DNA from 2 places in the Dehalobacterium formicoaceticum genome. Region 2 is predicted to be linked to the other one. Evidence: riboswitches for the same ligand, from Rfam matches in the RefSeq annotation. Region 2 holds a riboswitch; the other holds the start of a gene.

Region 1 (7,792 bases), 1.7 Mb from region 2:
GGTACTGAAAAAAATACGATCGGCGCTGTCAATAATTCTTTGTCCTTTCAACGTCATAAGCTCAGCATCCCCCGGACCTCCCGCCACGATAAATACCTTTGTTTCCATATCTCTTCTCCCTTCTCCCCTATTGTGCAATCGTATCTTTTACTGAACGAATCGGTGATACTACGGGAATATCATTTTCGTTTAACATCACATAAGCTTCGATGCCATAAACTTCTTTCAGCATTTCTTCTGTTACAATTTCTTTCGGATTTCCCTGGGAATAAAATTCCCCGCCGCTTTTTAAGACGACCAAAGAATCGGCATAGCGACTGGAAAGATTAATATCGTGCATCACAATAATAAACATCATATCTTTTTTAATAGACACTTCTTCTATGATCGAGAATAATTCTAATTGCTTTTGCATGTCCAGACTATTTGTCGGTTCGTCCATCAAGATCATCTTCGGATCCCTGACCAAGGTCTGAGCAATTGATACTAATTTTCTTTGTCCTCCAGAAAGTTGATTCATTTTCCGGCGTGCAATGCTATCAATATTTAAGGCTTCTAAAGCTGTTAAAGCCTTTTCTAAATCATCATCACCTACCTTCCATGCTAAAGATTCTAATCTTCCTAATAAAACGGTCTCAAAAACAGTCAAAGTTGTTTCGGCCATGTCTTGTTGAGGAAGATAAACCATTAGATTCATTTTTTCTTTTCTGGGGATTTCTGATAGCCGCTTATCGTCCCAAAGAATTTCCCCTTTAGCAGGAAGCAAGCCAAAAATGCACTTTAATAGGGTGGATTTTCCTGCGGCATTAGGTCCGACGATTATATTTACTTTATCTTTTAATGATAAGGATAAATCTGTGAATATTGGATTTTTATCGTATTTAAAATAAAGGTTTTCAATTGTTATCATAGATATCATCCCTTTCTTTTTAAAATTAAGAGGGCAAAGAATGGTATCCCAATAAGGGAAGTCACCAATCCAATGGGAATTATAACGCCAGGAACAAGGGATTTACTGACAATCGAAGCAACGGATAGCAGCAAGGCACCTATCAATGCTGATGCAGTCAAGAAATATCTCTGTTCTTCTCCGCAAAGTATTCTGGCAATATGGGGCGCTACCAAACCGACAAAGCCGATCGTTCCGGCGAAACTTACGGCAGTTGCCGTCAGCAAGGCCACGATAAAAATAATATTTCTGCGCGTTTTTTTGACATCAACACCCAGGCTTATCGCTGATTCATCGGATAATGACATGGCAGTCAATTTCCAAATATTCCGGCTAAAAACAAATGCGCAAAGTATCGTCACGATTGTGATAATTAACAGTTTAATCCAATCAATCTTGTTCAGGCTGCCAAAGCTCCAAAATACTAAAGATTGTAAATCTGATGCGTCAGCAACAAATTGTAATAATTGGGTTAAAGAGCTAAATAAAAAGTTCATCACGATACCGAATAATATTAAAGTATTCCGATCTGCGTCTTCCCTTTTTGAAAACAGATAGAGCATCCCTGCCGCCAGTAAAGAAAATATAAAGGAATTTATGGTTATCAAAAATGTACCGACACCTGGAACGATGGAAAGCTTTAATATAATCGCGATCGCGGCGCCCAATGATGCTGCTGAAGATAATCCCAATGTATAAGGGCTTGCCATGGGATTTCTTAAAACTGTCTGCATCTCACATCCGCCCATCCCTAATGCAGCACCGATCACGACCGCCGATAGCGCCACCGGCATACGCAGCCCCCAAATCACAAACATTGAAACCTCATCTTCTGTAGTTCCCAAAAGTGCATCTATTGTTTCTGTAAAATTATAATCTGCACTTCCCACAAATAAATTGACAACTATGCTGATCAGGATAAGAGCTATCAAAGGGAAAATAATCAATGATTTTTTCTTAATGATACCTGCATAAATTTGTCTGGCTTTTAAAGTGCTTTTTAAATTACTCTCGCTCATTTGGTTGTTCTCCTAAAGTTGTTCTCCTAATTGATAAAACCAAATTCCATCTTCATACTCTGTAAGCATAAAGCGGTCAAAGAATTCTTTTAATCGCTCATCAGGGTTGATATCTTCAAATTCACCGGGATAGAAAAGCTTTGCCATTTTTAATGCAGGATAGAATCCACATTGATTTTGTGCTTGATTGTGAAAAAATGAGAAGACATTGTTATTTTGAACGGCATTTAGCTTGTCCCAACCTTTTCTTTGAACATATTCTCCTACAGTGGCATCCATATTTTCTTGAGCTTCTTCAGGAGTGTAATATCCTAATAAATATGTCACAAAGATATAGTCGGGATTTGTTGTTAGCAAATATTCAGGATCTATTTTACTATTATCACCCACATTGCCAACTGCAATATTTTCTCCGCCGGCCAGCTCTATCAAAGCAGCCCAGCCATCAGTTATTCCGGTTGAACTATATTCTTCTCTGGTACCCCAACCCATTTCCTCATAAACTGTTGGTTTATCTGTTTTCTGAGATAGGTTTTTACTTTTTATGATTGCAAATTGTTCATCTAAAAAACCTGCCATTTCTCGTGCCCGATCTTCTGTTCCGAAGATTTTACCAACGAGCAATACGGCTTCTTGGGGCGAAGTAGATGGATCTTCTGATCTGGTTAAAATTAAAGTAGGAATCCCTGCTCTCTCTAGTTTTTCTGCAGCATCTAAGGCTATTTCCGATAAATGACCAAATACATTGGCAATAAAAAGATCTGGTTTTAATGAAATTATCTTTTCAATATCATATTCATTTTGACCACCTCCGCCTACTAAAGGCAGATCTTGGAGTTGTGGATATTTTTCTTCGTATATTCTTTGAAATTGTTCCCCGGTACCGGAAAATCCAACTCCTACCGGCATATCAATAAAATCTTCTCCCACAACAGCGATACAGAATTCTAGTGCTTCCCAATAATTTACTACTACTCTTTCAATGGGTTTTTTAATACTAATTTCCCTCCCCAACATATCTGTAACCGTAATTTCAGAGCTTTCCCCTCCCTCTGTTTCTTGCCCTCCTGCCTTTCCTGTTTCTTTAGTATCTGTTCCACATGCAGATAGTGAAAATATCAAAAGCACCGACATTAAAATTAATCCGATTTTCCTCTTCATTTTAGCCCCACCTTTCTAAGAATAGCTCTATCATTGTTTTGAGCTATTTCTTTACTAATCTTAGTAATTTTTCTATTTTTCTTCCTTCTCATTGAGTATGTTTTCCTTTTATTTTTAATTCTTCACCTCCATCCTGCCAACATTGCATACTCTTTTGAGTTGAAAAAAATATACTGAGCATAAAAAAACACCTGCATTTTCTACATGAAAATACAGGTGTGCTATGTCTCAATCAATCTTTAGCCGATATATGGCTTTATCCTGTACATTATTTTTCATTGGAAAATAATAATACATCATTATTTAAACATGTATCCTGACTTTGCTTCATCGCTTTCTCCGCCTTCCCGCATTCAGCAGTGGCATAATGGAGTTGCTCCGCATTACAGTAACCAGATTGTTCAGGATTTGCACCTGATTCCATGATTTAAATAAAATATTAAATTAAAAATGTTTTACAATACAACAATAGTCTACTGCCATAATAATCAAATGTCAACCTAATTATCTACTAATTATTTCTAAATTATTGCTCTTCTTCCTTTCGATTATAATCACATTGTAGTACGACGATTTGTTTTTACCCGGTACAATGTAAAAACAGCAAATTATATTTTCATATGTGCCCTTTCACCCGGTCATAATAGAAAACCTAATAAAAAGCAAAACTTATTTCCTGCTTCATTAGTCTAAGCATATGTGAGGAGGAGCATAGATGAACAAAAAACAGCTGTTTGAAAATTACTTAATGGAAAATATCGATAGCGCTTATCGTTTTGCCTACACTTACGCAAAAAACCGGGAGGATGCGGAAGATATCGTGAATGAAAGTGTTGTCAAGGCAATAAAATCAATAAATCAGTTGCAAATGCCTAAGTATATAAAGCCTTGTTATATCAAAAAAATGAAAATGGAGCAATTAAAAAAGTATAGAGGATACGGTTTTTAAAGGGATCAATGGGAAGTTTAGTACCAAACACAAAACAGCTCAACAATCAGAAAATTGCTGGTTGTTGAGCTGTTTTTTTGTTCTATCCATGCGTATCAGGAGGGAAAGAGGCAAAAAATTAAGTGACAATCATCTTGACGGGATCTTGATGTTCCCTGAACTGTTTTCTTTCCAAAGCCCGTTCTGTTAGCTGCAGCCAAACGAGGGCAGCTAAAACAAGGAAGATCCCGAAGATTTGAAAAGGAACCAGACTTTGCCCAAATATCAAAAATCCTAAAATAGAGGCAACCACCGGGTCAAGACTGTACATAATGATCACCAATGGAGCTTCCAAATAACTATAAGCAGTCATCAGGAAATAGTAGCTTGACACCATAGGAATCAGTCCAAACCCCAAAATTGCCATAACTGCCGGGATTCCATGCACCCCCACGTTGATTTGAATTTCGCTGACCACAGCCCAGGGGGGATTGATAAAGGATAAAATTATCACGGCAAACAAATTAGTATACATTAAATATGCATCATAATCATATCCCAAATCCACGGCATATTTGCAAAGAAGAAACCCACCGGCAAAGGAAAGGACCACGATTGCCATCCAAAAAAGCCCTTCGGCCGGGGCGGCAAGTGTACCAAACACATTCAGAATAAAAGCAATACCAATAATTGTAGCAATCCCTGAGACAATTTTGATAGGGGTAATTTTATTTTTCCAGATAATACGCGAGAAGAGCACAACAATAAAATAATTTAGGAAAGTTAAAATTGAAGTGACTCCCAAAGGCACTCCTTTACTTAGTGCCACCGCATAGCACCAGGTTGAACCTAAAACACCAACAACACCAACAACACCCACTGAAATATACAAAACTAACCTTCTGACATCGACCTTTAATACCTGGGGTTTACGAATTAAAATTCTGGTTAAAAAAAAGATGACCATTAACCCGGGACCTAAGATGCCAATAGCTGTTTCACTGAAACCAAAACTACTTAAAAATTCCGACGAAGGTGCCAAAGGTACCCCAACACACACCTGCCAATGTTGCAAACACAAACCCTCTCATGGTATTCGTCATGGATAATTCCCCCTACTTTATTATTTCACTTTTGTCAAATGGGAAAATTTAAGTAGTAAGCTGTGTTGCCCGAAGAATGGAACCCTGCCCATTATGCCGGATAACACAGCCTATTTGAATCCTGGTTTATTTTTTCTTTACAATCAGTTCTTTCTCTGCATCTTGGACAATTTGATGGATCATCTCTTTTTGTGCATCCGACAATACTTGAGGATTATGGGTTTCCATAATGCGGCGTGCTTCTTCATCCGCCTTTAGCGCCATATCCTTGGCACCCATTGTGCTCCATTCCTCACGGTTATGGCGGTCCATAATTTTGGGTGCGGACTGCAGTTCTTTAAAGAGCTGGAATGTGTGTTCTTCTCCCAGATATTGTCCTTTAATGCCTACATTATGGATGACATCCAATGCGAGGGTCTCTTCATTAACCGGAACACCCTCCAAAACCATCTTAATCATCCGCACAAAATCAGCATCGGCAACCACTTGGCCGAGACTCATAGTAATCCCACTCTCCAACATGCCCGGTCCATAGATCATATTAGCACCTGCTAACATGGGAAGGAGGGCGGTGAGAGTCTTTTCGTGTCCGGCCTGCATATCGGGAACCTTGCTGTCAGTCTACCCACCGGCAACTAAAGTTGGGATATTATACATTCTGGCAATACTGGCTACCCCGGCACTGATTAACCCTAATTCCGGGCATCCTACCATGGCAGCAGCATTATGCCTCATATCCAGGGTACCGGTAGAAGATCCATATATAAAAGAAGTTCCCTTATTAACCAACTGGGAAAGGGTTAGGGCTCCCAATATTTCTGCGTTCATGACAACTAATGTTCCGGCTAAGGTTACAGGACCCATGCCGCTAGACATGGCCATGGAAAGAATCATCACCGGGACACGGGCTTTTGCCCCTTCAATCACGGCGGCTACCGTGCTGTCAGGAATCGTTAACGGACTGATTGTGCACCCACCCAGCATCATGATGGGACGATCCTTCAATTGATCCATTCCGCCGGCAGCAACAGCACCCATTTCCAGTAAGATTTCAGCGGTTCTTTTGTCTTCCGGACTGGCTAAAACCGGCTTTTTGGTATTGACCAATGGCGCCTCAAAGCCATGAATACATGCTACGGCAGGATCAACATCTCTGGCTACCATGGTATCAAAGACGAAATCGTATTCATCAATGTAATCCACTATTCTGGCACAATCAGCAATATCTTGTTTGGTAGTATTTCGCAGTTCGCCTGTATAAGGATCGACAATCAAAATGCCCAATCCAAAGGGACAGACATAAACCCGGCCCTCTTCCAGGATGATATCATATTGAGGATCCTTACCTGCCAAAAATACACTGGCAGGAGCACTTTTAATAGCATCTTCCACCATGTAAGCAGGAATTTTCACAACATTGCTTTTACGGTCAACGAGGGCGCCCCCTTTTTCAAAATATTCCAGGGCTTCTTCATCGGTAACATGTAATCCGGTTCTCTCCAACACTTCTAATGTGCCTAAATGCAAAAAGTGCAGATCGTTTTCTGAGAATAATTGCAAGCTTGCTCCGCTAAAAGAAGCATATCCGGCATTCTTATTTCGTTTCATAATCAATCCTCCCCTTCTCTAATTTCAATTAGCAATACTTTTTGTAACCCTCCCTTTATTATCTCCTTCCCTCATTTATTGTTCATTGAAAATGCTTTTAACATCTTATATCCTAATTCTATCGCTCGACTAAAATCTTTTTCTCATATCTGTCTGCGGTTAGATAACTGCTCCTTTGTTTGGCACCGGTTCGCTGCCGCTTATTTTAAAATAGATTCCCACCCCGATAGCACATATAATCATCACGATGCCCAATACATCAAACATAAAGCGCAAGGAATCGTTGTTAAAGATACCGGCTATTAAGGGTTGGACAAAGGTAGAAAGTACATAGGAAAAGAAGATCGTGCTGTTAATAAGGGCACCGGTGAAGGTAATCAAGACTTTTGGCGGAGCCATAGTTGCTTCCTGATAGAGATAAGGCACCGATAGCCCAAAGCCAATCCCCCAAACAACCGTTGATAGAATGACCATTGATAAGCTATGTGATCGAGCCAACATCAGATAACCAACACCGAAAGCAAGGAAAAACAGCGTGGAAGTATATTTATTAAATTTGCTGTAAAGGAATCCGAATACAAGGCTTACCACAACAATAGAGGCCGTAAGTAAACCATTGACCATTCCCGTGGCAGCAGCGTTGCCAATGCCTTCCCCTTCAATAAATATGGATAAGAAAAGATATAGGGTATTTCCAACTACTTGGGAAAGGATCGTAATCACTACCAAAACCCACACTGCTTTTCCTAAACGAGGTTTTTGTCCTAATGCAGTTGCGTTTGCTTCCTGCATTGCCTGCTCCTCTTCTTCTGCAAGCAGCTCTTCAGATTTAGGCGGGTTCTTTTTCAATACGATGGCATGATAGACTACAATCAGAGCACATAAAAGATACACAGCAAAAGGCAGGCGCCAGCTAATCACAGCTAAATATCCCGCCAGAACCGTCAGCCCAATGGCAAGCAAACTTCCCAGCGCATTATACAAGCCCATCACGTTTGCTCTGGCCTGACCAGAGAAATAATCG
Region 2 (7,792 bases):
ATAAACAGAACATACCTCCCTTAAAGCGGTCAGCATCATTTCATTAGATGCCCGATCTTTTACCGCCAAACGGAAATGATAAGGGGACAAATGATGAAAACCGTCCGGTGTACGAATCAAAATGCCTTTTCCTAAAAGCAGCTCTTTTAACTTCCAGGCATCAATTTTCTCCTCATTTATTTTTACCAAATGATAATTGACCCGGGAAGGATATACCGTTAATTCAGGGATTTCCCGTAAGCGGTCGAAGAGAAATTGTCTTTCTTCCTGAACCCAAAGGCGGGAGGCAGCAATATATTTCTGATCCCGGTACACAGTGCATCCCGCTATTACCGCTGCGGCATTCACATTCCAGGGTTCCAATTGTTCTTTAATCCCTTGCACCAAGGCTAAGTTACCCGTAACGCCAAAACCCAGGCGAATTCCCGGCATCCCGAAAAACTTTGTCGCGGCACGAATAACCAGGACATTTGGAAAACGCCCTAATTCACTAACCATGCTGTTTTGGGGATAGCCATCGGTAAATTCAATGAAGGCTTCGTCAATCAATAAATAAGAATCTTTTTCTTTTAATGTTCCTGCCAAAGCGCACATTTTTTCTTTGTCCACAAAAGTACCGGTGGGATTATTGGGATTACATAAGACCACCACTGATTTCCGTTGAATCAAAGATAAAACATGCTCCAGATTCAGATCTTGGTAATCTTCGTTATAAGCATTCAGATCCAGCACCGGCACACCTTTTTGCTCTGCGGCATGAGCATATTCGGAAAAAGTAGGACTTAAATTGACTAATGTATCGATATCCAGAGCCATAATCCCCTTAAAAATAATCTCCACCGCCCCATTACCCGGGATAATCATTTCCGGCTTGTCAAAAGATAAGTATTCGGCAAATGATTCCTTTAGGGCTCGGTATTGAAGATCGGGATAACGGGTAAAATCATCCAAATGCTCCCAAAGTGCTTCCCGAAAACTTGCCGGCACACCCAGAGGATTAATATTGGAACTGAAGTCCAGCACTTCTCCTGTGCAAGAATAAACATCTCCGCCATGAAAGTTCATCTTATCTACCCCTTAATCATCCAAAATATTAATGAAAAAACCACCATTGTTAAAAATGAAGCCAGATACATTAATTTTACCGTCCGTTTAATATCTTCACCTTCTACCGGTCGGATATCATCTCCAATGGTAGGCTTATAAACTGTCTTCTGAAAATAAGTATGGGTGCCCCCCAACTGAATATCCAGCGCCCCTGCCGTGGCAGCTTCCGGATAACCGCAATTGGGGCTGGTATGGTTCCTCCTGTCCCGCAGCAGGATTTTGAAACTGCCGCCCACATTAAAATTGAGAAATAAACTTGATAAACCTAAGAAAATTCCTGTGATCCGGGCCGGTATCCAATTGACCAAATCATCCAATTTAGCAGCAGTCCGCCCTAGATGAAGATATTTCTCATTTTTATAACCAATCATAGAATCCATGGTATTAATGGCTTTGTAAGCCATGGCCAGGGGAGCACCCCCTATCGCCATATAAAAAAGCGGGGCGATAATACCGTCCGCGGTGTTCTCCGCTACCGTTTCCACGGTAGCTTTAACCACTTCATCTTCCTCCAGTTCTCGGGTATCTCTGCCCACGATATAAGAAAGATTAATGCGCGCCTGGGGAAGATCCCCCTCCGCCAGAGCATGATAAACTCTCATACTTTCCACCCGAAGGGATTTGGTCGCCAAACAGGTCCACATCAAGAGAATGTTCACAAAATAAAACAGGTAAGGATGGATCTTTCCCGCTAAAAAAAGCACTCCCCAGGTTAAGGTAAAGGGAATCAGAACTGTGATCAGGGTGAGAAATGCGCCTCCTACCCTTAGAGCATGCTCCGTTTTGGCTTTTTTTCTGATCTGGTTTTCCAAAAAGGAAATTAATTTACCGATATAGATAACGGGATGGGGAAAACCCCGGGGATCTCCGATGATTAAATCCAAGAGATAGGCAGCCCATACATTAACCATCCAATCCGGCCTCAACAATGCGATAAATCTGATCCATATCCAGGCTTTCCCGTACCACATCGGCTAACTTGTCATATTGCTCATCCTTGTATTGCCAATAATCCTGCACCTTATTGGGTAAAGGAGCTAAATTCCTGGCATTACGCACTCGGTTCAAAAATTCCCGTGTAAAGGCAGAACTGTCGAAAACCCCATGAAAATAGGTGCCAAAAACCGTTTGATCACCACTGACCGCCCCGTCATATGACTGGAGACTTCTCTCTGACGGGGAGGTCACTTGAATCAGGGGCGATGTCCCTTCCAGAAGTACGGTTTCTCCCATGTGAATTTCATACCCTTTGACATGAGCATGGAATATTTGATCTTCTCCTTCGGAAAGGACGGTGGTTTTTTCTCCTCTGAAGGACGTCACGATATCTAATAAATCTAAACCCTTAATGCCATCCAAGGAAGATTCCACATGATCCGGATCAAGAATCTCTCGACCCAGGATCTGATAACCGCCGCAGATACCGAAGATAAAGCTGCCTTTTTCATGACTGTCTTGAATTTTTTTGGCCATGCCTGATTTCCACAGCATTTCCATATCCGCCACCGTACTCTTGGTACCGGGCAGCATGATCACATCCGGTCTGCCCAGATCATCTTCCAAACCAACAAAGCGTAAATGAACATCTTCATGGAGCTTTAAAACATTGAAATCGGTGAAATTAGAAATATGGGGTAGTTTAATCACCGCGATATCAATTTCCCCTTGCTGGTTGCTGCGAAACTTGTCCCAGTCAGTAACACTGTCCTCATCTTCCAAATTGAGATGGAAATAGGGTACCACGCCTAAAACAGGAAGATGGATAATATCCTCCAGCATCTCCAAGCCAGGCTGCAGAATATCCAAGCTTCCCCGGAATTTATTGATAATGACCCCTTTCACCAACTTTTTTTCATCCTCATCCAATAAAAGAAGAGTTCCCGCTAGTGACGCAAAAACACCGCCCCGGTCAATATCACCGGCCAACAGCACAGGCGCCTGAGCCATTTTAGCCATGCCCATATTGACGATGTCGTCCTGTTTTAAATTGATTTCAGCCGGACTCCCGGCACCTTCAATCACCACAATGTCGCTTTCATTGGCTAAGTCATCGTAAATCTCTTGCACCATGCTTTTCAGGCGGGGTTTAAATTCATAATACTCTATAGCATCCTTGGTATCAAACACCTTGCCCCGGATCACCACCTGGGAGCGGTGATCTGAGGTAGGTTTTAACAAGATGGGGTTCATCACCGCCCGGGGTGCTTTCCCCGCCGCTTCCGCCTGCATTACCTGAGCCCGTCCCATTTCATGGCCTTCTGCTGTTATGTAAGAATTATTCGACATATTTTGCGACTTAAAAGGGTTCACCCGATATCCATCCTGGGTAAAAATCCGGCACAAGGCCGTACATAAAAGGCTCTTTCCCACTGATGAACCCGTTCCCTGGATCATAATGCTTTTCTTTTTCATAAGCCACGTCCTTCTTCCTCTTCGATCCTTTGGTTAATCTTCTTGACAATCCCATATCCTTGTTCGATCTCCATCAAACTATAAGCATCATGGGCAAAGGTAAAGCGCCAATAGCTTTCATAGGGCATCTGCAAAAGAAGGCACATAATAATGCGCAGACAGCCCTGGTGGGTGACCAGAAGAACATTTTGTCCTGCACTGTTTTCTAAAATTTCATTAAGAGCTTCCTTAACCCGGTGGTACATAGTCAAAAAAGATTCCCCTGCCGGAGGAGCTGCTTTTTTCCAGTCATTTACCCAAAGCTCCCAGTTTTCCTGGTCATCCGCTTGAATGGTTTGATAATGTTTTCCTTCCCAAAAACCAAAATTTAATTCCTTAAGACGATCATCCAGGCGTACTTTCTCCCCAGATAAACCACTGACAAGCTCTGCAGTTTTCCGGGCTCTTTGCAAGGGGCTGGAAATTACCTTGTCAAAGTTAACATCCTTTAACATGGCTGCCACTTTGATGCCCTGCTCAACACCATGATCGCTTAATGCACAATCCGTCCACCCATAATAGACACCTTTAGTATTCAGCTCCGTCTCCCCGTGCCTCACCAGATAGAGAAGTGTCATTCCTGTCAGCTCCAATCGAAAGTAAAATCAAAATCTCCTCATGATGCCAAATACTCTTTTTATTTTAAGCGTAAGGGCAGTCCGCATACCGACAGATAAACCTCATCGGCTTGAGACGCCAAATATTGATTTACCCGCCCGGCAATATCACGAAAAATCCGGGCCACAGGATATTCAGGTACAATACCGCTGCCTAACTCATTGGTAACCATTACCACGGTGGCAGGAGAAGCATTAATGCCCGCCATGAGATCCGCTGCTTCTTTCATGATCATCTTTTCCGCTTTTTCCGCTCCATCTACAGAAATCTCTTCCTGCTGCATTTCCGGGACATCAAAAAGCAGATTCGTGACCATAATGGTGATACAATCCAGTAAGATCCCTTGATAACGATGACCCTGTTTTGAAATGATCTCCCCCAGGTTCTGGTATGCTTCAATCGTATCCCACTCCCCGGGCCGGGACTCCCGATGCTTTTTAACTCTTAATGCCATTTCTTCATCCGTTACCTTGGCCGTAGCCAGATAAAGCACCGATCCGGACAAATCCCGCATGAACTGTTCGGCAAACCGGCTCTTGCCGCTCCTTGCTCCCCCTGTAACTAAAATTGCTTTTCCCATTAGGTCTTCCTTTCGACATTGAAATAAAAAACCGCTGAAAATTAAAAAACCGCACAATCTGTGCGGGAAATAAAAACAAAAAAATATTTCATCCTCTCTCCCGAGGCAGAAAACATTTACAAGTACATGGCAGGTTTCCTGGCTCATGGATCATCTTACTTTCCAGCCTTCTCGGTTACCCAATGGCTTCATCGGAGTTCATACCCATTTCACAGTAACGGGGGCTGCAACGGTTTAAACCGTTTTCCCTTTTAACCCATTAACTGGGCACCAGATACTATTATTCTATTTTTTTGTACTTCATGCTTGCAGAAAATTTAAAATTTCTACAATTAAGTGTAACAAAATCACATAAGGGAGTCAAGCAAAAGTTACCGGTCTGTGTAGTTACCGGTCTGTAAAACCTACCCATCTTAGAGCTGACGCATAAAAAAGTGTATTAATCACTCGAAGCTTCAAGATCATTTTAAAAAAGAACTGCCCTAGTTTTTTGGAAATAATAAATAATCCATCAAAATCGTCCGTTCATGATGTCAAAGACGGCTTATAAGACATAGGCATAATACTGAAATTAGATTTCCTTGCCTTCTTTGCCTCGAATCATCCGACGAAGATAGCGCGGATCCCAGCATTCATCCATCTTGTATTTTTGCGTGCCATCCACAGCTACGAGATAACGTCTGTTACTTAATAGATGTGCGTCAGCCCTGTTTTGCAGGCTGAGAAGATTGGGTCAGGAGAAAAATGATAATATTCAAGCCAATCATGGCTGCAGCAACGGAGAACGTGACCGTAAACCCGAACTGGGCAGTTATAATCCCCATTAATGCTGAGCCTAAGGCAACACCCACATCCATGGCGGCAAACAAGGTGGCGTTCGCGGCACCGCGGCGATGGGATGGGGCTAAATCCATCACGATAAAGCTGATAATGGCAAATCCCGAAGCCGAGCCCATGCCATAAAGAAATCCCCCGAGCATGATCAAAGGAAGAGACTGGGCGTAAGCCAAAGATATAAAAGCGAACAGTTGCATGATTAATCCGGGGACAAAAACTTTCTTGACACCGAAGCGCTGCACCAGCTTTCCGGTAAAAAGTGATACAATAATGGTGGCACCGGCATAAACAGGGAAGAACATGCCGATATTTTCTATGCCGCGGGACAGGCCATATAAAGGAATAAAACTCCAGATCAGGGCAGCACAAAAAGCCATGAAAAACTGATATAGTGCGGGCTTTATGGCTGTCTTCTCAAAAATAATTTTGATATTAAATCCCTCAGACCTTGGAGCCGAAGAACCTAAAGAGAAAGTTTGTTTATGCTCATAGTTAAGCATAATTACTAAAATTATAGCCAGTAAGCTGATGGCGAAAGAAGTTCGGAAAGTAATTACATAGCCAAATCTATTGATCACCCCTAAGGCGACCATGGGTCCAAGGGCAATGGATAAATTTAGGGCATTACTGTAAAGGCTGATGCCCTCGGCAAGTTTGCTGCGAACTGTGACATCGGTGACCACAGTCGGGCCCGCTGTTGTTATGGAACTCACGGCGATCCCCTGAAAAATAGCCAGAGTCATGATCAAGGGAATCAAATTTACAAAGGAAAAAGATAAAGCGGCTATGGACATACAAACCGTTCCCAGGACTAAAATCCGCTTTCTACTTTTCTTATCCATCACATATCCCAGATAGGGGCGAAAAAAGAGGGCGGTGATGCTGACGACAGTCATAAAGATGCCGGCTGTGGATTCATCGCCTCCGATGCTAACTGTAAAAAGGGGTATGGCAGTGGTGTTAATATACTCGGCAAAGTAACAAAAAAGTGATACGAAAAGAACAATCACATAATATTTATTCCAAAGTTTGAGCTTCCCCTTCGTAGGTTTCATTAATACTATCTCTCCCTTAAATTAACCAAATATCAGCCGGGAGGTAGAGGCCCCTGCTGATATTTAATTTCCCTTTATATTAAACTTTCCGAAGATACCTTGAGGAAGTATCAAATGCTCCCTTGAGCCGTAATAATTACCCCCATGGTTGGCCATTATCCCAAAAGTCTAATAAGGGTCATCATATATATTTCTACAAATGACAGATACTCATCAATAAGCAACTTTTCATTTGCTTGGCAACACTCTCCAATGTCATCCCCAGGCCCAAAATTAGGCATGGTCATACCTGTAGCCTTTACAATATGATGTGCATCGCAGCTGCCATTTCGTTCATATAGCTCTGCAGGTTTATCCATTACATCCTCATATGCTGCACATGCGGCTTTAACAATCTCACTATTTGGGTCTAGTTCTAAGGTAGGAAACTCGCGTTCCACTTCATAGGTATAATCAAATTCGGGATCTTTCTCCTTGAGACCATCTAGTACACCAAGTATTTCATTATGCGCCCATTCCAAAGTTTGCCCTGGAATAATCCTAAAGTCAATAGAAAACCTACTCATAGCAGGATGGTTGTTAGTAGCTTCCCCTGAGTGTATTGATGAAACTGAAAGGCAAGAAGATGAATTAAATGGGGGATAATAAGACCCCCTTAACCGTGCGTCAAGTTTATAAAGCTCATTTATGGCAACTACTGATTTTTTTAGGGCATCAATTGAAGGATGAGGTATACTGCAATGTCCTGGAACAGATCTATATGTGACATAAGCACCAATCGAACCGCCTCCAGTTACTAGAACTTTCCCGCAAGTAACATCCATGCAAATACCAAAGTCACCATTTAATAAACCCTTTTCTAATAAATATTTGACTCCATATTTACTGCCATTTTCTTCATCACTAACACAGCTTAACAAAACACTGCCTTTAGGGTCAAACCCCATCTCTTTTAAGAGCTTTACTGCCATAATCGAAGCACAGAGGCCGCCTTTCATATCTGCCGTGCCACGTCCATATATATATCCATCTACAATTTTACCTGACCAAGGGCCATATAATCCTGGATCACCTTCTACCGGCGGAAAAACATCCATATGCCCGTTAAAAACAAAGCGCCGCCCAGATGTGCTTCCAAACCATT

The links. A riboswitch is a leader RNA that binds a small molecule or an ion and turns the genes downstream of it on or off. The one in region 2 is predicted to bind cobalamin.
Region 1: it holds a riboswitch for cobalamin, as region 2 does, so the genes downstream of both, CEQ75_RS07835 (ABC transporter substrate-binding protein) here and cobU (bifunctional adenosylcobinamide kinase/adenosylcobinamide-phosphate guanylyltransferase) in region 2, are expected to answer to the same signal.

The regions. Positions count from the first base shown of each region.
Region 1 is NZ_CP022121.1:1,587,613-1,595,404, reverse strand. Features, by position in the region: gene CEQ75_RS07850 (cobalt-precorrin-4/precorrin-4 C(11)-methyltransferase) at 1-108, opposite strand, end outside; gene CEQ75_RS07845 (ABC transporter ATP-binding protein) at 128-910, opposite strand; gene CEQ75_RS07840 (FecCD family ABC transporter permease) at 916-1,968, opposite strand; gene CEQ75_RS07835 (ABC transporter substrate-binding protein) at 1,981-3,129, opposite strand; cobalamin riboswitch at 3,419-3,588, opposite strand; gene CEQ75_RS07830 (RNA polymerase sigma factor) at 3,845-4,078, shown strand; gene CEQ75_RS07825 (DMT family transporter) at 4,197-5,132, opposite strand; partial or broken gene mttB ([trimethylamine--corrinoid protein] Co-methyltransferase) at 5,287-6,768, opposite strand; gene CEQ75_RS07810 (MFS transporter) at 6,928-7,792, opposite strand, start outside.
Region 2 is NZ_CP022121.1:3,640,687-3,648,478, forward strand. Features, by position in the region: gene CEQ75_RS17665 (cobyrinic acid a,c-diamide synthase CobB) at 1-2, opposite strand, end outside; gene CEQ75_RS17670 (pyridoxal phosphate-dependent aminotransferase) at 1-1,065, opposite strand, end outside; gene cbiB (adenosylcobinamide-phosphate synthase CbiB) at 1,071-2,018, opposite strand; gene CEQ75_RS17680 (cobyric acid synthase) at 2,011-3,519, opposite strand; gene cobC (alpha-ribazole phosphatase) at 3,516-4,136, opposite strand; gene cobU (bifunctional adenosylcobinamide kinase/adenosylcobinamide-phosphate guanylyltransferase) at 4,196-4,756, opposite strand; cobalamin riboswitch at 4,868-5,046, opposite strand; gene CEQ75_RS17695 (MFS transporter) at 5,458-6,648, opposite strand; gene CEQ75_RS17700 (M20 family metallopeptidase) at 6,804-7,792, opposite strand, start outside.